3 regions of the Paenibacillus sp. J31R98 genome follow, and region 2 is predicted to be linked to each of the others. Evidence: riboswitches for the same ligand, from Rfam matches in the RefSeq annotation. Region 2 holds a riboswitch; each other region holds the start of a gene.
What was found. Region 2 has a riboswitch for ZMP and ZTP ahead of rpiB (ribose 5-phosphate isomerase B). Riboswitches for the same ligand answer to the same signal wherever they lie in the genome.
Positions count from the first base shown of each region.

Region 1: another riboswitch for ZMP and ZTP. It lies ahead of AC0YNX_RS14845 (bifunctional 5,10-methylenetetrahydrofolate dehydrogenase/5,10-methenyltetrahydrofolate cyclohydrolase); the one in region 2 lies ahead of rpiB (ribose 5-phosphate isomerase B).
Region 3: another riboswitch for ZMP and ZTP. It lies ahead of AC0YNX_RS08415 (GNAT family N-acetyltransferase); the one in region 2 lies ahead of rpiB (ribose 5-phosphate isomerase B).

Region 1 is NZ_JBWDNO010000003.1:257,888-266,050, reverse strand. It holds gene AC0YNX_RS14865 (response regulator transcription factor) at 1-533, shown strand, start outside; gene AC0YNX_RS14860 (sensor histidine kinase) at 530-2,056, shown strand; gene AC0YNX_RS14855 (hypothetical protein) at 2,158-2,985, shown strand; gene AC0YNX_RS14850 (cyclodeaminase/cyclohydrolase family protein) at 3,016-3,645, opposite strand; gene AC0YNX_RS14845 (bifunctional 5,10-methylenetetrahydrofolate dehydrogenase/5,10-methenyltetrahydrofolate cyclohydrolase) at 3,650-4,516, opposite strand; ZMP/ZTP riboswitch at 4,611-4,698, opposite strand; gene AC0YNX_RS14840 (copper amine oxidase N-terminal domain-containing protein) at 4,725-5,885, opposite strand; gene AC0YNX_RS14835 (VOC family protein) at 5,956-6,348, opposite strand; gene AC0YNX_RS14830 (glycerol-3-phosphate dehydrogenase/oxidase) at 6,546-8,163, shown strand, end outside.
Region 2 is NZ_JBWDNO010000005.1:136,633-144,795, forward strand. It holds gene wecB (non-hydrolyzing UDP-N-acetylglucosamine 2-epimerase) at 9-1,157, opposite strand; gene upp (uracil phosphoribosyltransferase) at 1,185-1,814, opposite strand; gene AC0YNX_RS19325 (glycine-rich domain-containing protein) at 1,958-3,052, opposite strand; gene AC0YNX_RS19330 (serine hydroxymethyltransferase) at 3,210-4,457, opposite strand; gene AC0YNX_RS19335 (TIGR01440 family protein) at 4,482-5,078, opposite strand; gene rpiB (ribose 5-phosphate isomerase B) at 5,091-5,546, opposite strand; ZMP/ZTP riboswitch at 5,803-5,885, opposite strand; gene AC0YNX_RS19345 (low molecular weight protein arginine phosphatase) at 5,959-6,534, opposite strand; gene AC0YNX_RS19350 (manganese efflux pump MntP) at 6,595-7,152, opposite strand; gene AC0YNX_RS19355 (hypothetical protein) at 7,222-7,362, shown strand; gene AC0YNX_RS19360 (L-threonylcarbamoyladenylate synthase) at 7,518-8,163, opposite strand, start outside.
Region 3 is NZ_JBWDNO010000002.1:25,421-33,583, forward strand. It holds gene AC0YNX_RS08395 (AzlD domain-containing protein) at 1-176, opposite strand, end outside; gene AC0YNX_RS08400 (AzlC family ABC transporter permease) at 167-895, opposite strand; gene AC0YNX_RS08405 (NUDIX domain-containing protein) at 997-1,755, opposite strand; gene AC0YNX_RS08410 (zinc dependent phospholipase C family protein) at 1,769-2,395, opposite strand; ZMP/ZTP riboswitch at 2,548-2,629, shown strand; gene AC0YNX_RS08415 (GNAT family N-acetyltransferase) at 2,680-3,786, shown strand; gene AC0YNX_RS08420 (DUF4362 domain-containing protein) at 3,964-4,395, opposite strand; gene AC0YNX_RS08425 (GNAT family N-acetyltransferase) at 4,452-5,054, opposite strand; gene AC0YNX_RS08430 (mannonate dehydratase) at 5,191-6,156, opposite strand; gene AC0YNX_RS08435 (stalk domain-containing protein) at 6,319-7,851, opposite strand; gene AC0YNX_RS08440 (phosphodiester glycosidase family protein) at 7,934-8,163, opposite strand, start outside.

The DNA.
Region 1 (8,163 bases), on a different contig from region 2:
TACTCGATTTGATGCTGCCGTCGATGAACGGCTATGAAGTGTGCCGCTTAATCCGCGAGCGTTCTGATACGCCGGTAATCGTGCTTACGGCGCTCAGCGAAGAGAAGGATCAGCTGAAAGCGTTCGAGGAAGAAGCGGACGATTACGTGACGAAGCCATTCTCGTTCCATGTGCTCATGAAGCGGGTCGAGGCGGTGCTTCGGCGCACGCGAGTCGGACAGTCCGGTGAGCTGTTGTTCGACGGCAGACTGCGGCTGGATGCCGATGCGTACAAGGTGTATGTCGATGGGAAGCTAATTGATACGACAACGAAGGAATTTGATATCTTGAACACGCTCATTCTGAATGCTGGTCGCATTCTGACGAGGGATATGCTGCTCGACAAGGTGTGGGGTTACGACTATTACGGCGATTCTCGCATCGTCGACGCGCATATTAAGAACATTCGGAAGAAGCTCGGCATCTCCGTTATTCGGACGGTCAAAGGAGTCGGGTACTCGCTGGAAACGGAACTTGCGGCGGTGGAAGGATGACAAGGCGCAAAGGCATTCGGTTCAAAATCTTCCTCGTCACGACAGCGCTTCTCGTCATGTTCGCGCTGGTCATTTACTTGACGCTTTACTTCATGCTGCCGGGTTACTATAAGTCGATTAAGCAGGATCGGCTCGAGAGCGGCGTCAGCGAACTCGTGAAGGGCATCAATGGCAAAAGTACCGAAGATGCCATCCCGCTCATGGCCCAGTTCGGTCAGGAGCATAACGCCATGATGATGCTGCGCGACAGCGCCGGGAACGGGTATTACATTCCGCCGAATTTCCGAACGATGAAAAACTGGATAGGGACTGGCGACAGTTACCTCGGTCTCCGCAAGCAAATGCAGGCGGGACGGTTTGAAGCCGGCAGCAGAGACCCCGGCGATCGAGGCATGCATCTGCTTAGCGTAGAGCGCAAAATCAAATTCGCCGAAAGCGACGAAGTGTTTACGCTGTATGTCGATGCTCCGCTGCAGCCGGTAGGGGAAGCAGCAGGCGTCATTCTGCTATTCCTGCCTTATATGCTCATTCCGATTCTGCTCATCGCGATCGGAGGAGCGCTTATCTATTCGAGACTTATCGCAAGGCCGCTGCTATCGCTGAACAAGGTTGCAAGGCGTCTTGCGAAGCTGGATTTCTCTGCAACGGAGCCTGCGCTGAAGACGCGAGATGAGCTTGGCGAGCTGTCGCTCAGCCTCAGCAGGCTGGCGGTTAATCTGCAATCGACGATGGGCGAGCTGCAAGAAGCGAATGCTCAGCTGAAGAGCGACATCGAACGGGAGCGCGAGCAAGAGTCGAAGCGGCGGGAGTTCGTAGCGACGATATCGCATGAGCTGAAGACGCCGATCACCGCAGTAAGCGGACAGCTTGAGGCGATGATCGCGAACGTTGGACCGTTCCGAGATCGGGACACGTACCTTCGCAAGAGCTATACGATTATGCAGGATATGGACAAGCTCGTTCATGAGATATTAGAGCTGTCCAGGCTGGAGAGCCGCGACTTCCTGCCGCTCATGCGGGAGGTAGATCTCGCGGAGCTTATCCGCGAATCGGTTGAACATGTGAGCTACTTGGCCAATGTGAAGAACATGATTCTGGATTGCGAGCTGCCGGAAGAAGCGGTGATAACGGCAGATGAGCGGCTCATGTCGAAAGCGATCTCGAATATCATTACGAATGCGGTTCAATATTCAAATGATGAAGAACGGGTCATCGTGCGGCTATGGGTGGAATCTGAGAGTGTGAATACGGATGCAGATGCAGATGCGGAATCGGCTGGTGAGCCGCAAACGAGGTATCGGTTCGAGGTGCTTAACACCGGAGCGGCTGTTGACGAATCGAAGCTGCCGCGGCTGTTCGAGCCATTCTATCGCGCCGAGCAATCGCGAAGCCGCTCAACCGGAGGAAGCGGGCTAGGGTTGTATATTGTAAGCAAGGTGCTGGATGCCCACGGGGCGCAGTACAGCATTGTAAATACGCCGGAAGGCGTCAGGTTCAGCGTGCTGCTGCAAGGGGCGGCTTAGCTGGCAAAGCGTTATTTTGCATGGGATATTGGAAGGAAAAGGAATGCTGGCACCGAACTCTTACTAAAAGGAATTTGTATCCAAATTAGGGGGTTGGCGTCATGTCGGTATCCATTGATAGGGCAAGGCAATTTGTATATGCAAACGGGCTGTTGTGGGAGCAAGCATTGTTCAGCTATTTATTTGACGGCGGCTCCGCCCAGCGATTGCACAGCTGTCTGTTGAACTATAAGAATGCGGACGGAGGCTGGGGGCACGGCCTTGAGCATGATATCAAATGCCCGGACTCGCATCCACTCGCGCTAGAGTTCCTGCTGAATATTAACCGAGATACCGGAGCACCTCTTACTCCGCTGCTTGAGGGTACAGCGGAATGGGTAGAGCGGAATCGCGAAGAGGACGGCTCCTTGCGCAATCCAGATTCGTTGATGAAGTACCCACTCGCGCCTTGGTGGAGCGGCGGCGGACAGACGAAGCCAGATTCCATAACAGGAAATTTGATACGGCTGGGGTTGTGTACGCCTGATCTGCAAGCGTCGACTGCTAAGTGGGCGCAAGAGAATTTGAGTCTTGAGGAAATCGAAGCGAACGAGTGGCTGTTCATGGCTTATCATGCTTTCGATTATTACGTGAACACGCCAGCAGCACCAGAGTTTGCGGCGCACAGGGAAGCAGCGATTGCGAACATTATCGCCTGCGCCTCGAAGGCGGAGCCGAAGCAGTACTTCTCGTATTTCTCCTTCGCCGCTACACCTGACTCGCCGGTTGGGCAAGCGACGCCGCCAGAGCTTCTAAGCAAGTTCTTCGATCACCTCGCATCCTCGCAGCGCGAGGATGGAGGCTGGGATGATGAGCATGGATTAAAGCATTGGCAAGCCTATACGACTATTGTCGTGCTGAATGTGCTGCGTAATTACGGTAGGCTGTAGCTTGAAATAAGATTCTAAGAGAGCCGGACATTAGATTCTGTCGCGAACGACAGCTAATGTCCGGCTTTTTAATTGCTCGATCTCGGCGATTAGCGTGTTTGCAGTTATTTCGAGTTCATCGCGGAGCGGGGCATCCTTGAGTGCAGCCAAGTTGATCTGCACCGTGAGCAGCGCCGACTGAGCCGCTGCTTCAAGCAAGATCGCGCCAATGCCGAGATCCGAGATGACATGCGGATTCGTGCAGGCGGCAATGCTCTCGGTCGCTTGCAGGGCAGAGCGGCAGACGCGCATCAAGCGGAGCGGCACCTCGATGGCGTTGATCGTCGCGTCATGAAGCACCGACTTGCGGTGGAGCTTCTCTTCCTCGGTGGCTCGCGGCAGCTTGAGCGCCTCCATGTAGTGATCGAAGGCGCGGATATCTGCCGTAAGCAGCGCTTCGCAGTCGACAGACAGCCGCGTCAGCTGATCGAGCGCCGGCGCGATGAGGTGCTGCGCCTCGGCGAATTTGTCGCCCTGCGTCAGATGGCCTGCCATCGCTGACATGGCTGCGCCGAGCGCGGCGGCAACCGCCGCTGCACTTCCGCCGCCAGGCGTTGGATCGGCGCTTGCCGCTCTCTCCAGAAAGCGGCGCAAAGAATCGTCCCAGGATACCGAAGTCATCGGGTTACTCTCCTTTCGCGTTCAACTGCTGAAGCTGAATCGCATCAATCAGATTGCGGAAGAGCACGGCGGTCGTGAGCGTGCCGACGCCGCCTGGAACCGGCGATACAGCCGCAGCCGCTTCGCTCACATCTGCAGCTGCATCGCCAATGATGGAGCCATCAGCCGTTTCATTGATTCCGGCATCAATGACGACGAGATTCGGATTCGGCTGCACCATCTCGCGAGTGAGGATGCCCGGCTTGCCGGCGGCGACAATGGCAATATCCGCGTGCCGCAGATGCGCAGCGATATCCGGCGTGCGCGAATGGCAGACGGTGACCGTCGCCTGCTCGCGCTGCAGCAGGTGAAAGAGCGGCAGTCCGACCGTCTGCCCTCTGCCGATCAAGGTGACGTTGCGGCCCTCAAGCGGATAGCCGTAGTGCCGCAGCAGTTCGATGCAGGCTTGAGGCGTTGCCGGGTAGAGGCCCGCTTCGCCCGTTAGCGTCGCCAGCTTATTGGCAGGCGTGACGCCGTCGATATCTTTGAGCGGCGAAATATGGGCTGTGATGTCCGTCGCTGACAGATGCTTCGGCAGAGGAAGCTCCAGCATAATGCCGTGAATATGCTCGTCCGTGTTCAGCGAGAGGATCAATTTAGTCAGCTGCGTCGCCGTAATGTCAGCCGGGAGGCTGTGCAGATCGAAGGCGATGCTGAGCTTCTCAGCCATGCGCTGCTTGGACTTGGCGTAATAAGCCGATGCCGGGTCGCCTTCAATGAGCAGTGTTGCCAAACGCGGTTGAACTCCATCCCTCTGATGTGCGGAGATGCGCTCCCGGATGCCGGCGTAGATGAGGTCCGCCGCTTCTTTTGCCTTCAACAGTCGTGCCATTGTCATGTGAATCAGTCCCCTTATCCATGGAATAAAAAAAGTATTCGCGCTAGGATGCCCATGTCTTGGAAGACAAAGGCGCCGCTTGACGCAAATACTTTACCCAGGCGAACGGTAGATGTGCCGAATGTATGCTTCCCCGTGGTTCATTCCACGTTTTCTCGCCAGTCGCATACCGCATGATTTTGAAGCTAGTGTACCACAGAATCTATCCGCCACCAAGCCCGTAAGAGACAATTTCCCGGTGGCCATCCTCGTTAGACGTGACCTCGAAGTAGAGCTTGTTTCCGTCCTGCTCCTTGAACGTGATGCCGTCATAGAAAGGGGCTAGCTGCTTCGGATCGAGCCTCAGCAATTGATAGAGCGCAGATGTCTTGCCGGATTGGAGATCGGCGATGTACAGCAGCCCTTCGTTCGATCGGAAAAGCAGGAAGTCGCTATGTACCGCCTCTATATCGAATATCGCGTCCAGCCCTGAAAGCTTAGGGAGTGAGTAGGTTTGGACAATTTGAGCGTCGCTATTCACGAGCTGTACCGTGCGGCCATCCGTCATAACTGCCTGTGCGCCTGCCGTTGCTATATTCTGAGGCGAGAACTGCCAATAGTGGGCGTGCATTTGATGAATGATTGCGCCATTCTTCACGAACAAGGTATATTCCTCGTCGTTAATTAACGGCTCCCCGTGCACATGGCTGATCGTAATCAGCTCGCTGTCTTTGCTGATCGAGATAACGCTCATCGTCGCCATCGGAATGTAGCCGAGGCTCAGCTTCGCGAGGCTCTTGCCGACTAGCTTCTGCGGTTGGCCTTGGCTTTTATAGTAGAGCGCGCCTGTCGTGCCATCGAGTCGATACTCTCCGCCTTTGCCAGACGCTGTTACATATTGAGCGCCGAAGATGGATGCAACGCGGTATTTGGCATCCCATACGATCGTTCCGCCGATTGCGGCGACTACGAAGCGGGCAGGGACATAGATCCGCTTGTTCAGGAGAATGGCTTTGCCGGCAAAAGTCATGCTGCTACCGTCCACCGTCCCTGACTGTTCACCCAGACGAAGGCTGCCCTTATGTGAGTCATATGCGGCATGGATCGTTTGGCTGGCGGTGTCATAGGAGAAAGAAGCGCCGGGAATACCGCCAAGCAGATTGAGCGGGAGCAACAGATTGCCGTCTTTAATAATCGCGGATGTATCGGGTGTAGTCAGCTGAGTGCTGTTGAAGTAGACGAAGATCGGCTTGCTGGCTTGCTGCTGGGCAGCGGCTGAGGCTCTATTCAGTGCGTTCGGCGGTGCGGCGGCAAAGGCGGTCAAGGTGGATGCAGCGATGATAGCTGCGGCGACTGTCCGTTTCGTTAGGATATTCAGCTTCATTGTTCAGGACATCTCCTAATCATTGGAATGAGTTCGTATGATCGGATAGACGCTCCTGGACGGGAAAAGGTTACACCGTGCTATATTCCATAAATTCCAACCGATTGCCCCAAGGGTCATTAAGGTAGAAACGATAAATGGACTCTGCACTGCGTGCGTCGTCGTTGATTACGGAGACACCAGCTGCAGCAATATGATTGCGGAGCGCATCGAGCCCGCGAACGAGAAAGGCGGAATGTGCCTTCAGCGCCGGAACAAAATCCTGCTGCACGCCAATATGCACCTGATGCGCGCCGCATTGAAACCATACGCCGCCGCGCTTCTGCAGCTCGGAAGGCTTGGGAAGCTCACTCCAGCCCAAGATACCAGCGTAAAAATCCCTTGCTGCTTCCTCGCATCCTGGCGGTGCAGCCAGCTGAATGTGGTCGATTCCATCGAAAGAGAATGCTTTTGCCGTGGTCATAGTAGAAGTGCCTCCTTAAGTCGGTTGTTTTATTGTGTGAAACTATGTTTCATAAATTAATAATATCATATATGCAAGCAACTGGTATGAAATTCCTCTGCGGATTATACTGTAGTAAGAATGATTCCGTAGGTTATATCAGCGTGTAATGAAGCATATCTCGTGGAGTTTCAGCTCATAAGGAGGGCTTGCAGGCGATGAACGAAGCTTTCTCGGCATCGGCGCGGACGACGTATTTGGAACGAATGGCATCAGAACTATTGGATGTGCTCATCATTGGCGGGGGCATTACAGGTGCGGGCATCGCATGGGACGCTTCGCGGCGGGGCTTGCGGTCAGGTCTCGTTGAAATGGGCGACTACGCGCAAGGTACGAGCAGTCGTTCGACGAAGCTTGTGCATGGCGGGCTGCGTTATCTAAAGCAGGGTGAAGTGAGGCTGGTCGCGGAAGTCGGCCGAGAGCGGGCGCTGCTTCATCGTCATGCGCCGCATGTTGTTATCCCAGCGCCAATGCTGATGCCGGTGTACAAGGGCGGCACCTTCGGCTATTTTGCATCCTCGATTGGTTTATATATCTATGATCGTCTGGCAAGAGTGAAGCGTGCGGAGCGACGGCGTATGTATCGGCGCGAGGAGACGGAGGCGCTGGAGCCGCTCTTGAAACGCGAAGGTCTTCGGGGAAGCGGTCACTATTATGAGTATCGGACAGATGATGCACGGCTGACGCTGGAAGTGATGAAGACGGCGCACCGCCATGGCGCTTCCATTGTGAACTACGCCAAGGCAGAGGAGATGCTTTATCGGGACGGTGTTATCTGCGGCGCTAGGGTGAAGGACGTTCGAAGCGGGAAGAGCTACGATATTTACGCGCGCAAAATCGTCAATGCAGCAGGGCCGTGGGTTGATCATGTCCGCAGTATGGATGGCAAGGTTGAAGGGAAGCGGCTCATGCTGACCAAGGGCGTCCATCTTGTAGTGGACTATGCCAAGCTGCCTGTGAAGCAGGCGATTTATATAGATGTGCCTGATGGAAGAATGATCTTCATTATCCCGCGTGATGGGAAGACGTATTTCGGAACGACGGATACGTTTTATAGCGATGATCCGGGCGATGTTGTTGCGACCCGTGCTGACCGGGATTATTTATTGACGGCGGTGAACGCGGCTTTTCCAACAGCTGGTCTGACTAGCGAAGATATTGAGTCGAGCTGGGCAGGAGTTCGGCCGCTCATTCACGAAGACGGGAAGAGCCCCTCGGAGATTTCGCGCAAGGACGAGATCTTCATATCGGACAAAGGGCTCGTTACGATTGCAGGCGGGAAGCTGACCGGATTTCGCAAAATGGCGGAGAAGGTCGTGGATCTCGTCGCAGCAGAGATTAAAGAGGGAACCGGACGAAAGTTCGACCGCTGCACGACGCATAAGGAAGTGCTCTCCGGCGGTGATTACAGCGGCTATCCGAATTTCGAGGCCATGTGCGATGCAATGCTTCTGGAAGGTGAGCGTCAAGGCGTGCCTAAGGAAGCGCTTAGCGGCTGGGTTGCGCGCTACGGCAGCAATGCACCGAAGCTGATGGCGCGATACGCTGCATATGAGCGTGCAGAGGCAAATGAGCAGAGGGCTGCGGCTTCTGCCGGAGCTGGCTTGCCAGTGGCGGCTGCGCGTGAGGATGCTGGGGCTGAAGTGGTTGGTGGAGCGGGGAGTGCTGGTAGTGCCGGTGGCGTAGGTGGATTGGGTAGTGCTGGAAGTACCTCAAGTGCGGGCAGCGCGGCTGCGGGGCACCGGATTACCATCGCGGTTGGTCGTGCGGAGGCTT
Region 2 (8,163 bases):
GATGTCAACTATGAACGTTGTGTGAACGCCGACGGACGATTGTCCACTTTTCCAAAATGATGCAGGATTGCCTCTACAATACGTTCCGATGCTTTGCCATCGCCGTAAGGATTCGCCGCTTTGCTCATCCGCTCATAGAGCGCTGCATCCGACAATAGCGCTCTCGCGCGTTCGTACACAACCTCTTCATTCGTCCCAACGAGCTCGAGCGTTCCTGCTTCAATACCCTCCGGACGCTCTGTCGTGTCGCGAAGCACAAGCGTAGGCACGCCAAAGGACGGCGCTTCTTCCTGCAAGCCGCCGGAATCCGTCATGATCATGTACGTATGCGGGTAGAAGTTATGGAACTCGAACACATCTAGCGGTTCAATGAGCTTAATACGTGGATGATTTCCGAGAATTTCGTTCGCCGGCTCGCGTACGGCCGGATTCAGATGGACCGCGTACACGACCACAACGTCCTCGAATTCATCTGCAATGCGCTTCACTGCTCGGAATATATTGCGGTGCGGCTCGCCGATCGCTTCACGGCGATGCGCCGTCATCAGAATCATCCGCTTGCCTTTCGCCCAATCGAGAACTGGATGCGTGAACGATGGATCAACCGTGTACTTGAATACATCCGTTGCCGTATTGCCGGTTATGTAGATCGCGGACTCCGGCTTGTTCTCTCTGCGCAAGTTGTCGGCAGACTTGTCCGTCGGCGCAAAATGCACATCGGAGAGCACGCCAGCCAGCTGGCGGTTCATCTCCTCCGGATACGGAGACATCTTGTTCCAAGTACGCAGGCCTGCTTCGACATGGCCGACTTGAATCTGCTGCAGGAATGCCGCGTAGCTGCCCAGGAAGCAGGTCTGAGTGTCCCCGTGCACAAGCACGATATCCGGCTGCGATTCACGCAGAATCGGATCAAGACCTTGCAGCACTTTAACAGTCGTTTCCGTTAAGGTTTGACGATCTTTCATGACGTTGAGATCGAAGTCCGGCGTGATCTTGAAGAAATCAAGCACTTGGTCCAGCATGTGGCGATGCTGCGCCGTTACGCAGACGACCGACTCAATGTCTTCGGGATGCTTCTGAAGCTCCAATACGAGCGGAGCCATCTTGACCGCTTCCGGCCGTGTGCCGAAAATCGTCATTACCTTAATCTTCGCCAATGCAATTCACTCCTAAAGTAAGTAAGTTTACTTCGTGCCAAACATGCGGTCGCCGGCATCGCCGAGACCTGGCACGATATAGCCGTGGTCATTAAGATGGCTGTCCAGCGAAGCGAGGAAAATATCAACGTCCGGATGCGCTTCTTGCACGGCCTTCACGCCTTCCGGCGCAGCAATGAGACACATCAGCTTGATCTGCGTGCAGCCGCGCGTCTTGAGCGCCTGGATCGCAGCATTCGCCGAGCCCCCTGTTGCAAGCATCGGATCGATAACGATCAAGAGGCGCTCAGGCGCATCGGATGGCAGGTTGACATAGTATTCAACCGGCTCAAGCGTCTCCGGGTTGCGGAACAAGCCGATATGGCCGACCTTCGCCGATGGAATGAGCTTCAGCATGCCTTCTACCATGCCAAGGCCTGCGCGCAGAATCGGAATGAGTCCCAGCATGCGGCCGGAGACGATTTTGCTAGTTGCATCGACAACCGGCGTGCTGACCGTAACGGTCTCAAGCGGCAAATCCCGCGTAATTTCGTAAGCCATCATTGTCGCAACTTCATCGACAAGTTCGCGGAAGTCTTTGGTCTTCGTTTCTTTATCGCGGATAAAGGTCAGCTTGTGCTGAATAAGCGGGTGATCGCATATAGTGAGCTTGCCCATAGGTATTATTCATCCTCCTGAAATGCTTTTCAACTGAGTATTATAACATTCGGAGACGCAATGTGCCATTTTCGCTTTCGAAGCCTTATAAAACACATGAAAAGTATACCCTAAGCGTCTGAATTCTACCTCGAACGACCGATTTAACTGCTACCTCCACAGCTGCTGCCGCAAGACGAACCGCCGCCTCCACTGTCACTGCCTCCACTATCTCCGCTGCTGCAGTTGCTGCCTGAATCCGAGCTGCAGCTGCTGCCGCCCGAATCGCCGCCGTCACCGCCTGAATCTGAGTCGTCACTGCTGCACACATAACCCGCACCGCTGAAGCCGTCGTTTGCTTCACGTTCCTGCTCCGTCTGAGCATCGTTCATCCGATCATCAAACTCATGAACAGGTCCCATTGACGAAGCAAAGAACATCCCCGAGAGCAAGCCGGTCGTCATACCTACCGACGTCCAATCATCGTTGTCCCTATACGACTGTTCTTGTCTGTTCGATGTGTTCGACGCGGTAAGCATTCTTCCACGCTCAATTAAGTAGCGAATGGTCGCATCGATGTCGGGAAACTGCTCAGCTGCCCGTTCATTGAACCGCCGAGAGCGCAGTACTTCGTCGCTCTCTTGCTCCAGCTCGCGCATCAGCTCATGCGGCATCGGCGTCCGGTAGAACGCCCCCCACAGCTGTCCGCTCGCAGGAGCCGGGAGGAACAGCTCGCCATAGATCCAATCGAACCATGCACGTTCACTCGGATCAGGCTTCCCGCTTGGCGCATGTGGCGCATGATGGATGAGCGCACCGCAGAACTGCTTGCAGAATTGTTCATATTCACGTGTAAACATCAGCATCTCATGCCACACATCGTCAACTCGCGTACTGTACATCGGTACTCCTCGCAGAATACTGCACATTAGAAAATACCGCTTCAGTTCGAACCATTGCCACTGCCATTCTCCGTCCCGGAGGCTTGGCGTATTACGCATGACGCGGTCTTTCACGCGCGCCTCGAAATCCGCTGTTAGAGCGGCTTCCAGACGTTCCGCAGTCGTACGCGCAGGATGCCCCTCCGGCACGCCGAGACATTCGGGCGGTTTACGCATTGGCATACGAGCAGCGGATGGTCGCGACCCCGGACGATCTCGGACAGCGCCTGTAGCTTTGTTACGAGTATCGCTTCCAGATATCACTTTAAATAAACAGAACAGAATGATGACGACAATTACAATCGCAAACAGACTCATCTTGCGCCACACCGCCTTGTTTGTGTTATAAGGTCATCATATCATGTCTCCGAACCCAACATGTGAAATCGAGCGGAAAAATATAACAAGCATCTCAAGCGGTAATGCAAAAAAAAAGGCCGCACCGCGCTATGCGGTACAGCCTTCGCAGTAATGATTAGTAAGTCATGCCTGGGTAAAGCGGGTATTGCGACATAAGGTCGCTAACCATACCACGCGCTTTAGTCAGAACCGCTTCATCCTTCGGACTCTTCAGCGTCATTGCGATAACTTCTGCAATTGTTTTCATCGCATCCACATCCATGCCGCGAGAAGTTGCCGCAGGCGTACCGATACGGATACCACTAGTGATGAACGGGCTAGTCGGATCGAACGGAATCGCGTTCTTGTTCACCGTAATTTGAACGGAATCAAGCACGTGCTCCGCATCTTTACCTGTAATGCCCAGGTTGCGAAGGTCGATCAGCATCAGATGGTTGTCTGTGCCGCCGGAAACGATGTTGATGCCATGTCCGATCAACGCGTCAGCAAGCGCTTTGGCATTGTCTACAACGTTCTTGCCGTACTCTTTGAACGAAGGCTGAAGCGCTTCGCCGAAAGCAACCGCTTTTGCCGCGATGATGTGCATAAGAGGACCGCCTTGGGAACCAGGGAATACCGCTTTATCAATCGCTTGCGCCCATGCTTTGCGGCAAAGGATCATACCGCCGCGAGGACCGCGAAGCGTTTTGTGAGTAGTCGTTGTTACAAAGTGTGCGTGCGGCACTGGGCTCGGGTGCAGACCAGCTGCAACAAGACCTGCGATGTGCGCCATGTCAACGAACAGCAGCGCGCCAACGTCGTTAGCGATCTTGCCAAGCTCTTCGAAATCAATGATGCGCGGGTAAGCCGACGCACCAGCAACGATCATACGAGGACGGTGCTTGAACGCCAATTTGCGAACTTCCGCGTAGTCGATTGTGAATGTATCTTCGCTTACGCCGTAAGGAATGAAGTTGTATAGAAGACCGGAAGCGTTAACCGGGCTGCCGTGCGTCAAGTGACCGCCGTGTGCGAGGTTCATACCAAGCACCGTGTCTCCAGGGTTCAATGCTGCCAAGTAAACAGCCATGTTCGCTTGCGCACCGGAGTGAGGTTGAACGTTCGCGTGCTCAGCGCCGAACAGTTCCTTCGCACGATTACGTGCGATATCTTCAGCGATATCCACGTGCTCGCAGCCGCCGTAGTAGCGTTTGCCTGGGTAGCCTTCTGCGTATTTGTTCGTCAGGACAGTTCCCATTGCTTCAAGAACAGCTTCAGAAACGATATTCTCGGATGCGATAAGCTCGATGTTGTCGCGTTGGCGTTGAAGTTCAAGGCCAAGTGCGGCCAAAATCTCGGGATCTTGTTTACGTAGGTTCTCCATGTGTATAAGTCCTCCTCAAAATAATTAATCGCAAGTATTACTTTCGCCAGGCGCAGCCAAGTTGGCCGCTTCCCGGTTATAAACAGCTCGTTCGCCGCCGATCAGCTTCGGACGGGTGTACGCCATCGTCACATGCGCTCCTCCGATGGACCGAATTGACGGGCGCACCGGCACAGCTACACGCTTCAGGTGCATGCCGATGAAGGTGTCGCCGATGTCGATGCCAGCATGTGCCTGCACCGTCTCGGCCAGACAGGCATCTTGCAGCTTGCTGAAGGCGTACGCGGCCATGGATCCGCCGGCTTTGCGCACGGGGATCGCGGATACGAGCTCGAGCCCGTACCGTTCAGCCGCCTCGCGCTCCATAACAAGCGCCCGGTTCAAATGCTCGCAGCATTGAAACACCGGATAGAAGAGCAGCTCGCGCCTCACGGCTTCTACGCCTGCGAAGATCGCTTCAGCGGTCTCCAGCGTCCCGGATGTGCCGATCCGCTGACCAAGCACTTCGCTCGTCGAGCAGCCGATGACGAGCAGCTGCCCTTCCCGCAGCTTCGCTGCAGAAGCTAGTTCACGAATGACGGTTTCCACATCGTTAGAAAGCTGTACCGGATCCATCGTCATCGCTAGCTCCCCTTACGCGTCCGCGAATTTTGCTTCAATCTGCATCACTTTGTTCACGCGGCCCACATGGCGCTCGCCGTTCGAGAACGGTGTTTCGAGCCAAATGCGGATAATCTCCTGCGCGACGCCGGGACCGATGACGCGCTCGCCCATTGCCAGCACGTTCGTATCGTTGTGCTCGCGAGTGGCTTTCGCCGAGAACATATCGTGCACAAGCGCGCAGCGGATGCCCTTCACTTTGTTCGCTGCAATGGACATGCCAATGCCTGTGCCGCAGATTAGAATGCCGCGTTCCGCTTTGCCCGATGCCACAAGGTCAGCAACCGGCAGCGCATAGTCCGGGTAATCCACCGACTGATCGCAATCGCAACCGACGTCCTCGATTTCGTGACCGAGCGATTGAATGAACGGAACGAGTTCATCCTTCAAGCGGTAGCCCGCATGGTCTGCTCCGATGGCAATTCTCATAATTCCATATACCTCCCAAGGTGACCGCTCATGGCGGAAAATGTCGATTCACACTGGCTCTAGTATACCTGATTTCGGGCGACAAGCAAAAACGGAACATACACCAAATTCATGGTGATCATGCGTTTTGTGCGGCGACAAGCAAAAACGGAACTATAGAGCAAAAGCATATTCATTTGACGGCCATTCAGCTGTAAGTGGCAAACTTATCCATCTCTGAATGACAAAAAAAGAGCAAGCATGCATAACGCACACTGCTCTTTGCCCAGGCGACCGGCCGTATATTCCGATGCTCCACCGTGGTTTAACCCACTTTCGTCGCCAGTTACATCGGAAACCGTCTTTAGTTGATTTCATCATAACGGATTATCGTGCGAAAATCAATCCGGCCAAGCCGTCTCCGCTCGCCCAATTATTGCTGCAGCCGATCCAGAAGCCGCTTCAACGCTTCTTCGATCTGAGCTGCGCTTTGCTCATACACGCCCAGCGGTCCGCCGAAAGGATCTTCGATATCGAAGCTTGGCATTTGCCGTTCCAATTCCAGCAGTCTGGCGCGTTTCGCTTCACTTAGCGGATGGCCGAGCGCTTGATTCATATGCCACTCAGACAAGATTCCTTCGAGCTCAGCGATACGCTCAAGCACTTCCGGGTCAGTATTCACGAACTCGAGCAGCGTATACGTCTTGTCCACCGCGCTCGGGAACCGCTGCAGCAGCTGTCGTTTATGGCTTCCTGTCATCGTTAGTATGAGGTCCGACCAAGCAATGGAGCCGGTCTCGAGCGCTTTGGAGGCACTACGATGCTGAATGCCGCGGCGGGACAGCGCTTCTTGCGCGTTCTTCGAGACAGGGAGCCCGTCCATTGTCGAGACGCCTGCAGAGCGAATATCGAGCTGCAAGCCCCGCTCCTGTGCGAGCGCACGAAGCAGTGCCTCAGCCATCGGCGACCGGCAAGTGTTGCCAGTGCAGACAAACAGTATCCGTTTCAACTTTTCGTGCACCCCTTTATAAGAAATTTAGTTGATTGATTCGTAATCATTATTTCGTAATCAGAACAAGAACAGCAAGCCGAAGGTGAATAAAATCACGCCGCCGCACGCTTCTCCATAACCGCCGAGACTAGCGCTGACGCGTCTGCCAAGCAGCAATCCGAGCACGGACATAATGCCCCCGGCAACGCCAAAGAGGAGCACAGTCAGCAGCATATCTGTCTCAAACATCCCGAGCGAGATGCCGACGGAGAACGAGTCGATGCTAACGCTGAGCGCAAACACCAGTATGCCCCATCCGCTGCGATAGTCGATGGATTCCACCGCGTCTCCGCGAAGCGAGCTGTAGATCATATGCCCGCCGAGCAGCAGCAGAAGCGCGCCTGCCGCAGTTGTCGCGACGCCGCCAAGCAGCGTGCTGACATACTCACCTGTGAAGATGCCCATCAAAGGCATAATTATGTGAAAAAGCGCAATAACAGCGCTTAGCTTCATAATGTCCAGCAGCCGAATGCCCTTTAGCCCAATGCCGACACCTAGCGAAAAAGCGTCCATCCCAAGCGCCACTGCAATAATAACAAGCGTCAGCAGCTGCCCGGCGTGCATCGCCTCAATCATGACATCCCCTCCTTGTCCCGCTTCTTCTTTCCAAGCATATGCGGACAAGGGGGGAATGATGACCGCTCGGTGAGCGGCCGCGAAGGCGCTAGATGCCGGTTGGCGGTGACGGCTGCAGCGAGTGGCGCTTGGCGCGCAGTACCGGCTAAGACGAGAAGACGCTTGGCGCGCGGTTTGGTGACGGTACCCAATGCGAAGAGACGACGCTAGACGCTAGGCTCGCAGTACCGGCTAAGACGAGGGGGCGCTAGACGCGCGGCTGGTGGCGGTACCCAATGCGAAGAGACGACGCTAGACGCTAGGCTCGCAGTACCGGCTAAGACGAGAAAGCGCTAGGCGCACCGCTGGCGCTACCTGCTGAGACGCTAGACGCGCACGACGGCATGGCCTGCGGCCTTCGCCAAGCGGTTCATCAGCGCATGGCCGATGCCGTGCTCCGGGCATGTCTCGGCCCAAATGCGCTGCACGCCGCGCGCGTCGAACTCGCGCAGCGCATTGTACAGGCCGTGCGCAGCCGTTTCCAGCTGCGCGAGGCTGCCGACGACGAGCACGCAGTCGGCGTCATACCGAGCAGCATGCTCGGCAAAGGCGAGCACGCCCGTGCGCTCGCCGCGCTCCCGTGCCGAAGCCGTCTCCGCCTGAATATAAGCGGAGACGGCTTCAGGCTCGCCTTTCACCAGCTGCATCAGCCCTTGCGGGGCGTAATGCGCGTACTTCATGCCTGGCGAGCGCGGCGCCGCTGCATCCGCGGCAGTGCCGCCTTCGCCTTCGCTCTCGCCCGTGCCGGCGCCGGGTGCTGCCACGGCGTCGTACGCCACATGCGCGGCAACCTCGCGCAGCGCTTCGGCGGTGACGCCGCCAGGGCGCAGAATGCGCACGGAATCGCCATCGACGATTTCCACGACGGTCGATTCCAGACCTACGCCTGCCGCGCCGCCGTCAACGATGCCGTCAATGCGCCCGCTCAGATCATCGCGCACATGCGAGGCCAGCGTCGGGCTCGGACGGCCT
Region 3 (8,163 bases), on a different contig from region 2:
AACAGTTCCTGCCCTACCAAAGCAGCCATGACTGCAATGGGTACATAATTCAACCAGCGCATACCCCAATCCGGGATTTGAATACGACTAAGAAGGATGAGCGGCAGCACTCTTGGTATGAAGGTGACCATGGATGAACCGATAATAATGAGTAGAATATCCCATCTTATTTCCATTTTTCCACCGCCATTCCGACCGTTGCGGCAACAACTGTAGCCACGATGACGCCGATGCTTGCAGAGGATACCAACGTAACCCCTACAACAACGACTACCGCGATAATAGCGACAATAATATCTCTCGCAATCTTCGCCCTGCTCACCATCAGTAGAACCAGAAGTCCAATAAACATAGCTGGCAATGCAAAGTCTAAGCCAAACTTCTCAGGATTCGTGATCCATTGCCCGAAGAAGGCTCCAGCAATATTCGCTGCAATCCAATTTAGATATGCGGTTATGTTCAGTCCATGCATCCATTTCTCACTGATTCGCTGCTTATTCACCGTTTGATTGATGGCAACGCCGAATGTTTCGTCGGTAAGCAATGAACCTACCAGCATGTTCTTGAGAGGGGTAAGATGGCGAAAATAAGGCGACAACGCCGCGCTGAGCAAGAGATGGCGCAGATTCACAAAGAAGATCGTGACGATGATTGCCGCTACCGAGCCCTGTGCTGCAACCATCCCTGCTATAATGAACTGAGCTGATCCCGCATAGATGAGGACACTCATCAGAACAATCTCAATGATGCTAAGTCCCGACGTTTTCTCAACAACCCCAGCAGCAAATCCAATGCTTAAGTATCCCAGCAAGGTAGGAATGCAATCCTTAACACCTTGGATAAACTCCCCCGCAGTTACGGCTCTTTGTCCTTTTATGTTTGTGTTTTCTTGCATTGCTTAATCCTCTCCGTCAATCACACTCGTTCGTTATCGTATATTTTTTGTGTGACATATCATACGTTACTTAACGGAGAATGTCTATGCTAAAGGGGCATTTAAAATGTAGTCAACCAAGCACATTCCTTCTCTACGACCAAACGCGCCAGATGCTCATGCAGAATTTGCGGCAATACATGATGCTCCTGAAGACTCTCATTGGACAACTCCACCCAATAAAATTCCAAGTGACCTTCTTCGGAAGCAGGTAACTCATGTGATTGCAATTGCTCCGAACTCACTTCGAAGAGATGACTGACTTCATGATGTACAATCCCTTGCTCATCCGTCCTCTTCGTCTCCACTACACCTAGAAACCGTCCAATTGTACTGTCAATGCCTAACTCTTCGGCTAGCTCTCTCTCTAATGCGTGTTGAGCGCCTTCTCCTAGCTCGATGCTCCCGCCGGGGAGGAAGGAATGAGCTCCTTTTAAACGAGCGATTAGGATTTGATTGTTATGTACAATGACCGCTCGCGCGATATGCCGGAATTTAATGATTGCGCCTTCCGATGGAATCTCGCCACTCGAGTAGTATCGAACGACCTTCCCCTTCTCAGTCGCATACTCGATCTCTCTTCTCGTGCTCGTTCCAATATAGCCGCCAACGTCGATCACGTATATTTCATCGGAGAGATCAATCTTTCTAAAATGCAGCTCACCTAGCAATTCTGCTTGCTGTCCGGTAAGCTCACAACCCTCACTTTGCTCGAAGAAAGCAAGGCTAATGACAATGTGACCTTGCAGGGTCAGGAATGCGTTCACTTGATTGAACTGTTCCTTGAATTTAGTCGAGCCGCATAGCGTGATTACGCTCATAGAAGTCCCCCAGTTATACCGGCAACCGGTACAGAATCGCTGCTTGTTTTAATTTAATTATAGCAATCTCAACCGACGTTTCGATGTAGCCTATGATCTGGTCGAAAGTGAACACTCGTAGCTTATCAGTGAGAGAATCCGAAGAGTAATTCATATCTTCTAGAACATGTGGAATTAACGCTTCGACATCCGTGGACTTCACCTCTACGAGATCAATGACATCGCGAGGATTCAATAGCAAGCTTCTGAGACGCTCTCTCAAACCGTAATACGCCAACAATTGTCCGTTTAGCAAGCGAAAATCATTGTGATATTGGTTATATAGCTCCTTATCCGCTTCCATACGATTTCGCAGCCAAGATAAATTAAAGCCTTTCAACCAGATGTCATCGGCGACAAGGTGCGTGAAGTAGCCTAGAATATAAGCATTGGCGGCGTGTGCGTGATATTTATATAAGAACCCTTGATAATCGACGCTCCGCGAATAATCATGGACGTCACCTTGAAAGAAATGGGATTCATTCTTGGTAGAAACCGCATCAGGAGCGATGCTTCCAAGTAGAAATAACTCTCGATCTTCTAATGAGAGACTCTCTGCAATCCGATCCGCTATAATCGCATGCATAATTCTTGAGCCCACTGTAACCCCTCCACACTGAATGTCGTAATAATCCATTATTATCCTTTTTGCTGACGGATTGCTAGTCTCAAGTTTCGCTTATTTAATAAATGGAATTTTTAGAAAATTCTATTGAGGAAACCAACTTCTCCGTCTTATAATAAGTATTAAATAACGGGATGCGTAACTGGCGAGAACGTAGATCACTACGGGGGAGCGCATCTGTCCAACTAGCCGTTCGCCTGGGCAAAGCATTTGGTTGATTCTAACCAAGTGCTTTTCTATTTTCTAAGGAGAGTGCCGGGATGTTGACGAGCAAAAATGTAGCCGTAATCGTGTATGACCAAGTGGATGCGCTCGACGTGACAGGACCATTCGACACTTTCGCAGTAGCAAGCAATTGGGGGCAGGATTTCCGCGTTTATACGGTCGCCCTCGAGTCTACAGCACCTATTCGGACGATCAGCGGCTTAACGATCCAACCTGACTTCGCTTCATGGGACTGCCCTGCTCCGGATATTCTGATTGTCCCTGGAGGCTGGGGATCTCGGAAGGAGATGCATAATGAGAAGTTGACGGGCTGGATCTATGAAACCTCGCAACAAGCTTCCTTTACCCTGTCTGTATGTACAGGGGCACTATTGCTCGCCAAAGCTGGACTTCTTGAAGGATTGCGCGCGACTACCAATAGGCGGGCGATGGATTTGTTCATGGAGGCAGCACCAGCAAGCACAACGATAGTTGAGAACGTCCGATATGTGGACAATGGTCGCCTCATTACATCGGCAGGTGTTACGGCGGGCATAGATGCTGCGCTGCACCTTGTCGCTAAGATTCACGGAGAAGAGCGCGCGATCGAAACCGCATCAAGGCTGGAGCATGATTGGCGGCGTGAACCATCGGAAATGCTCGCGATTCGCCGAGCAACGGAAGAGGATGTCGACGGCATTCGTTCCCTATTCGTTGAAGCTTCGCAATGGATTCATCGGACGCATGGATTATGGCAGTGGAGAGCCGAACAATTTACTCTCGAGATGGTCGAAGCTTTTGTCCGGGAGCAGGAGGTGTTTGTTGCCAAGCTGGGGAACGAGCATGTCGGATGCTTCTCCATGCACTGGATTGACGAAGTAATATGGGGTGAGAAATTCCACGAGGATGCGGGCTATGTCCATCGATTATGCGTATCGCGTAAACGCAAGGGAGAAGGCATCGGCCGCGAGCTCATCCGGTATGCGGAAAGTTACATTAGCGCCAAAGGTAAAAGTTGGATCCGACTGGACTGCATGGCCGACAACCCGAGTCTGAATGCGTACTACGTCAATTCCGGTTTTAGCTTTCAGGGGCGTTATGAGCATAGCATCTGGAGTGCCAATCTATATGAGCGGGAAATAAAGAAGACACCGGCGCTTTAGCGCTGGTGTCTTCAGAGTGTAGAAAACCGCATTAGCCAATATTGGCAGCATAGCGAGGCTGAGAGTGCGGAATTCGATCTCTCAGCAAAGAAATCCGCCGATTACTACTCTGAGAGTGCAAAATTCGAACTCTCAGACTGTCGAGGCTTTCTCGACAGCCTGAAGACAGTTCAAAAACTACAATTTCTCTCGCGGGAACGATAGAACGATGAGCTGTGCGTTCTCATTGTAACCCTCACACTTCGACATTTGCACATCCGTAAAATCTCGATCTCGTTCATGAAGCTGAATGGATCTGCACACATATTGCATCTTCATCTTATCTTTTGGAAAATAAGCATCCCTAGAATGGTCAACGTTCCAAGTGATCTCTTTCCCATTCGAAATCACATCATGAATGACGGGTCCGCTATCCATGCCCGGCATAATAATCATTAAGTTGTCACCACGTCCTTCATGAAATCGACTCACCATTTCTTCGAGCCGATCCAGATCTGCTTTATCATAATTGATAATATACGAGGTATGGTTAGATGCGCTCTTCATATCCGGTTTTACGATCAGGATTGAAATGACACCGAGCAAAGCGACAATAATTAGGGTCTGCAAAATAACGATTGTTCGACTTATTCTAATACCCGCTCCTCCTAAATGGTAACAATTTACTAAAAATCATACCGCATCACGACTCGGCGCTTGGTCGGATGGGTCACTTCGCGGAACCCCGCAGCAGCAAAGGCATTGCGGCTTCCGACATGAAGCTCGCCCCAAGTGATCACCTTATCGGGAGTCGTGATCATGGGGTATCCCTCGATTGCGCTCGCCCCTCGCACTCTTGCGAATTCAAGAGCTGCTCGTGTGAGCTCATAGGTAATCCCACGCCGGCGATAGCCGTTGCGAATAATGAAACAAGTGATGGCCCACACACCTTCGTCGTCCTTATTCTCATTCCGATCTTGCCAGTAATACCGACTTTTGAGCAAGTACGCCATACGAGGCTCAACCGCACACCAACCTACAGGCTCGTTGCCAACGTAGGCGACGAGTCCGCTTGTCGAATCAGATTCTGGATTCTCGCACTCTGTCTGACTACGAAGCATGAAAGCTCGCTCGTCATCCTCTATTTCATTCCACCGGTCTCCTGGAATCTTGAACCGTTGGCAGTAGCAGGTTACTCCGTGGCACTTGGCTGGACCGAGCACAGTCTTCAAGTCTTCCCAGGACGCTTCGTTCGCAGGTACGATAGTGATCGCTTCGTTCGATGTCATTGCCCGTTATCCCTCCGAATATGGTGACTCCATAACCGGAGTATTCGCTAATAATTGGCAGTAATCCTGCCCGCAAGCTATTTTGTTCGATTAAAAAAAGCAACCAATCTGAAAGATTGGTTGCTTATCCTACCCCTTACCTCTCGATCAACTCCAGCGCATTCAACAGCCCCTGCATATACCCGACTGCGTGAGCTCGTGCGCGATGGCCCCATGCAGAATCATTGATAACGTTCGGAACATGATCGTCCATCAAGAAGCCTGTGAAACCGGAGCGCTTCAGCTCCAGCAGCACTTCCGCAGGATGATAGTTGCCTTCGCCGAGGAAGCACTCTTGGAACCTCGGCATCGTGCCTTGTACGTCACGGAAGTGGACATAACAGATTTTGTTCCGCGGGCTAAAATATCGGATCATCTCCATCACATTCGCAGCGCCGTAGACCATCTCCGAGCAGCAGCCGAGACACAGATTCAAGCCCCATGCGTCGCTATCCGCAATTGCCTCCGCCCTCTTGAAATTGTCTACTTTGTAGAAGATTCTTGCCGTTCCATCCAGCATCGCAACAGGCGGATCGTCAGGGTGCAGCGCAAGCCTCACGCCAGACTCTTCAGCTACCGGAAGCACAGCCTTCAGGAAGTATGCATAGTTGTCCCACATGATAGACTCATCCGGCACTCTCACTTCGCGATTCGCAGCATACTTCACTTGGTTGATGCCGCTTGCTGCCGCTTCCAGATCGAAGGCTGTACATAATGCGCCTCCCCGCCCCGGCTCTGAGGAGGTCCTCCAAACGAAGTTCGGCATGAAATGATGCCCAAGGACCGGAATCCCCGCTCGCCCCATATGCCGGATGATCGTACAATAATTCTCAATTTGCTCATCCCTGCCGGGCAAGCCAAGCATGATTTTATCGTAGAAACGAATCGGTACGTTCTCTATGGATTCCAAGAACAATCCATTGTCGTCGCAAGTCTTCTTGATCGCAGACAGATCCTCATATGTCCAACAATGTTCTCCGGGAAGCTTCGGGGTGTTAAGCTGGACGCTCGTTACGCCTAGCTGCTTGGCAAACGTCATCGTTTCTTGAGTCAGCTCTTGCATTTGTCCTAAGGCAATACGTATGTTCTGCTTCACTACTAATCACCGTCCAAGTCCGATTTTTGGAAATCCCATCATACCGTGTCTTGTCTGCAGATAAGCTTTAAGCCTTGTACAACATATTCCTCATCGTTCTATACATATAGCAAAATCGGACTCTTATGATTACATCTGAATCGCAATAAGATTCTTCTCTTGCACCCATTCCACCTTGGCGCCCAGCGACTCGCTAATGAATCGTAGTGGCAAATATACGGTACCATTCACGATAAAGGGTTCTTTCGCAAGCGTCACTTGTTTCCCGTTCAACTCGATAGAACCGTCACCACCATAATTAAAGCTTAACTTGATGTCAGTGCCAGCCTTATGGATGGCAGCAATCTTGCCATACATATCCCAACTAACTGATGCGCCTAATCGCTCAAAAATCGACCTTAATGGGATAAACGCTTGCCCGCCGCGAATAATCACGCCGTTGCTGAGCGCAACCGCCGCTCCGTTCAGCTTTATCGTGATCGGTTTCTGTACAGGTACTGGCGTATCATAGCTATACGTGTAGTCTCCATACCCGAGTGTCGCTTCTTTATTAATTCCCCATCCCCATAAGCTGCCATCTGTTGCCTGCATGATCATATGGCGAGCAGCCCCCTGAATTCGGCTCACGCCTGACTTCAGCTTCTGAAATTTCGGAGCTACTGGCATTGCACTCGTGTCAATCGATGTCTGGTACACGGTACCATCCTCAGTCAGCGCAACTAGTGATCGTTCCACCACTGCAGCATCCTTCACATGGCTTATGCTCGTTAACCGAATCGGTGAGGGATGCTCATATTGCACGGTACCATCTGTCCATCCGGTCAGGGTGATTCCCCAGAACCACAGCTGTCCGCTCCGATCAATGGCGATATTGGATTTGCCGTTTGATTTGATCATGCGAATATCATTAACAGATGCCAGCTTCGACGCCGTATTAGCTAATACGGTTATTGTCCCGGTCTTATCCGTATGGACTGGCAGCTCCCAGATCGCTCCATCCTCTGTTAATGCAAAGTTACTGTCGATCTGAACGACATGATCAACACCATTCACTTGCGTGAAGGAGAGCATATTATCATTGCTTCGCCATACTGATCCATCGCTCTTCAAGAACAGTAAATCCTGATGATAACTTGGCTGCTCATAGTAACTGCTGATCATCTGCACATGATCAAGACCCTTACTCTGAGTCAAGCTTCCCCAGTCCAATTGGCCCGAGTTCGCGCGCGAAACTGTAAATACATCGCCATCATGTTCGATAATGATCGACTTGTCCGACAATGAAGTAACAGAAGCAATGTCATGCAGCTGAGTCACTTCTTCTACCTTGTTAATCGCTAAATTCGATGTCGGCTCCCAGCGCCAGACCGATAAGTCCTTCTTCATAATCATTCGATCAGCGAAAGCAGCCTCGACATTGGCAAGCTCCCCAATTTGAGTTGGGACGGAATGATTCTGCCCCCATACCCAGTAGGTACCATCCTTCTTAATTAATGATCCAGGGTCAAAATTATAAATTTTCTCGCTTGAAATGACTGATGTTGTTGACGTTGTTGACGCCGTGCTGCTGTCAGCTGCTGCAGCCGTATGTACTTGCCATTGTATCGCTGAGCTAGTTGCCAAGCTAAGTGTTAGTACGGCTATTCCGATCGGTTTCTTCATCCTCATATACACTCCTGTTAGTCCGTTTAACGATTTGGACGCCAAGAATATCGTCAAGGTTGCAATATTTTACCAAAATAGATTATTTCACAATCCGCATCATCTCCACGACCGGCCGACTGTCTCCCGGAAGCACCCTCTCAGCGGCTTGCATCTGAGACGAGCCATCCCCATCTAGGAAGATGCCATCAACGAGCTTCGTATTGCCCAGCTGCTCGAGTATTGCCGATCGGAATTCTGCCAACGTGCCTTTCGTGCTGCTGACAATGAGATAGAGCTTACCTTGCCGGTCATAGACCGCAGCGCTGCGAA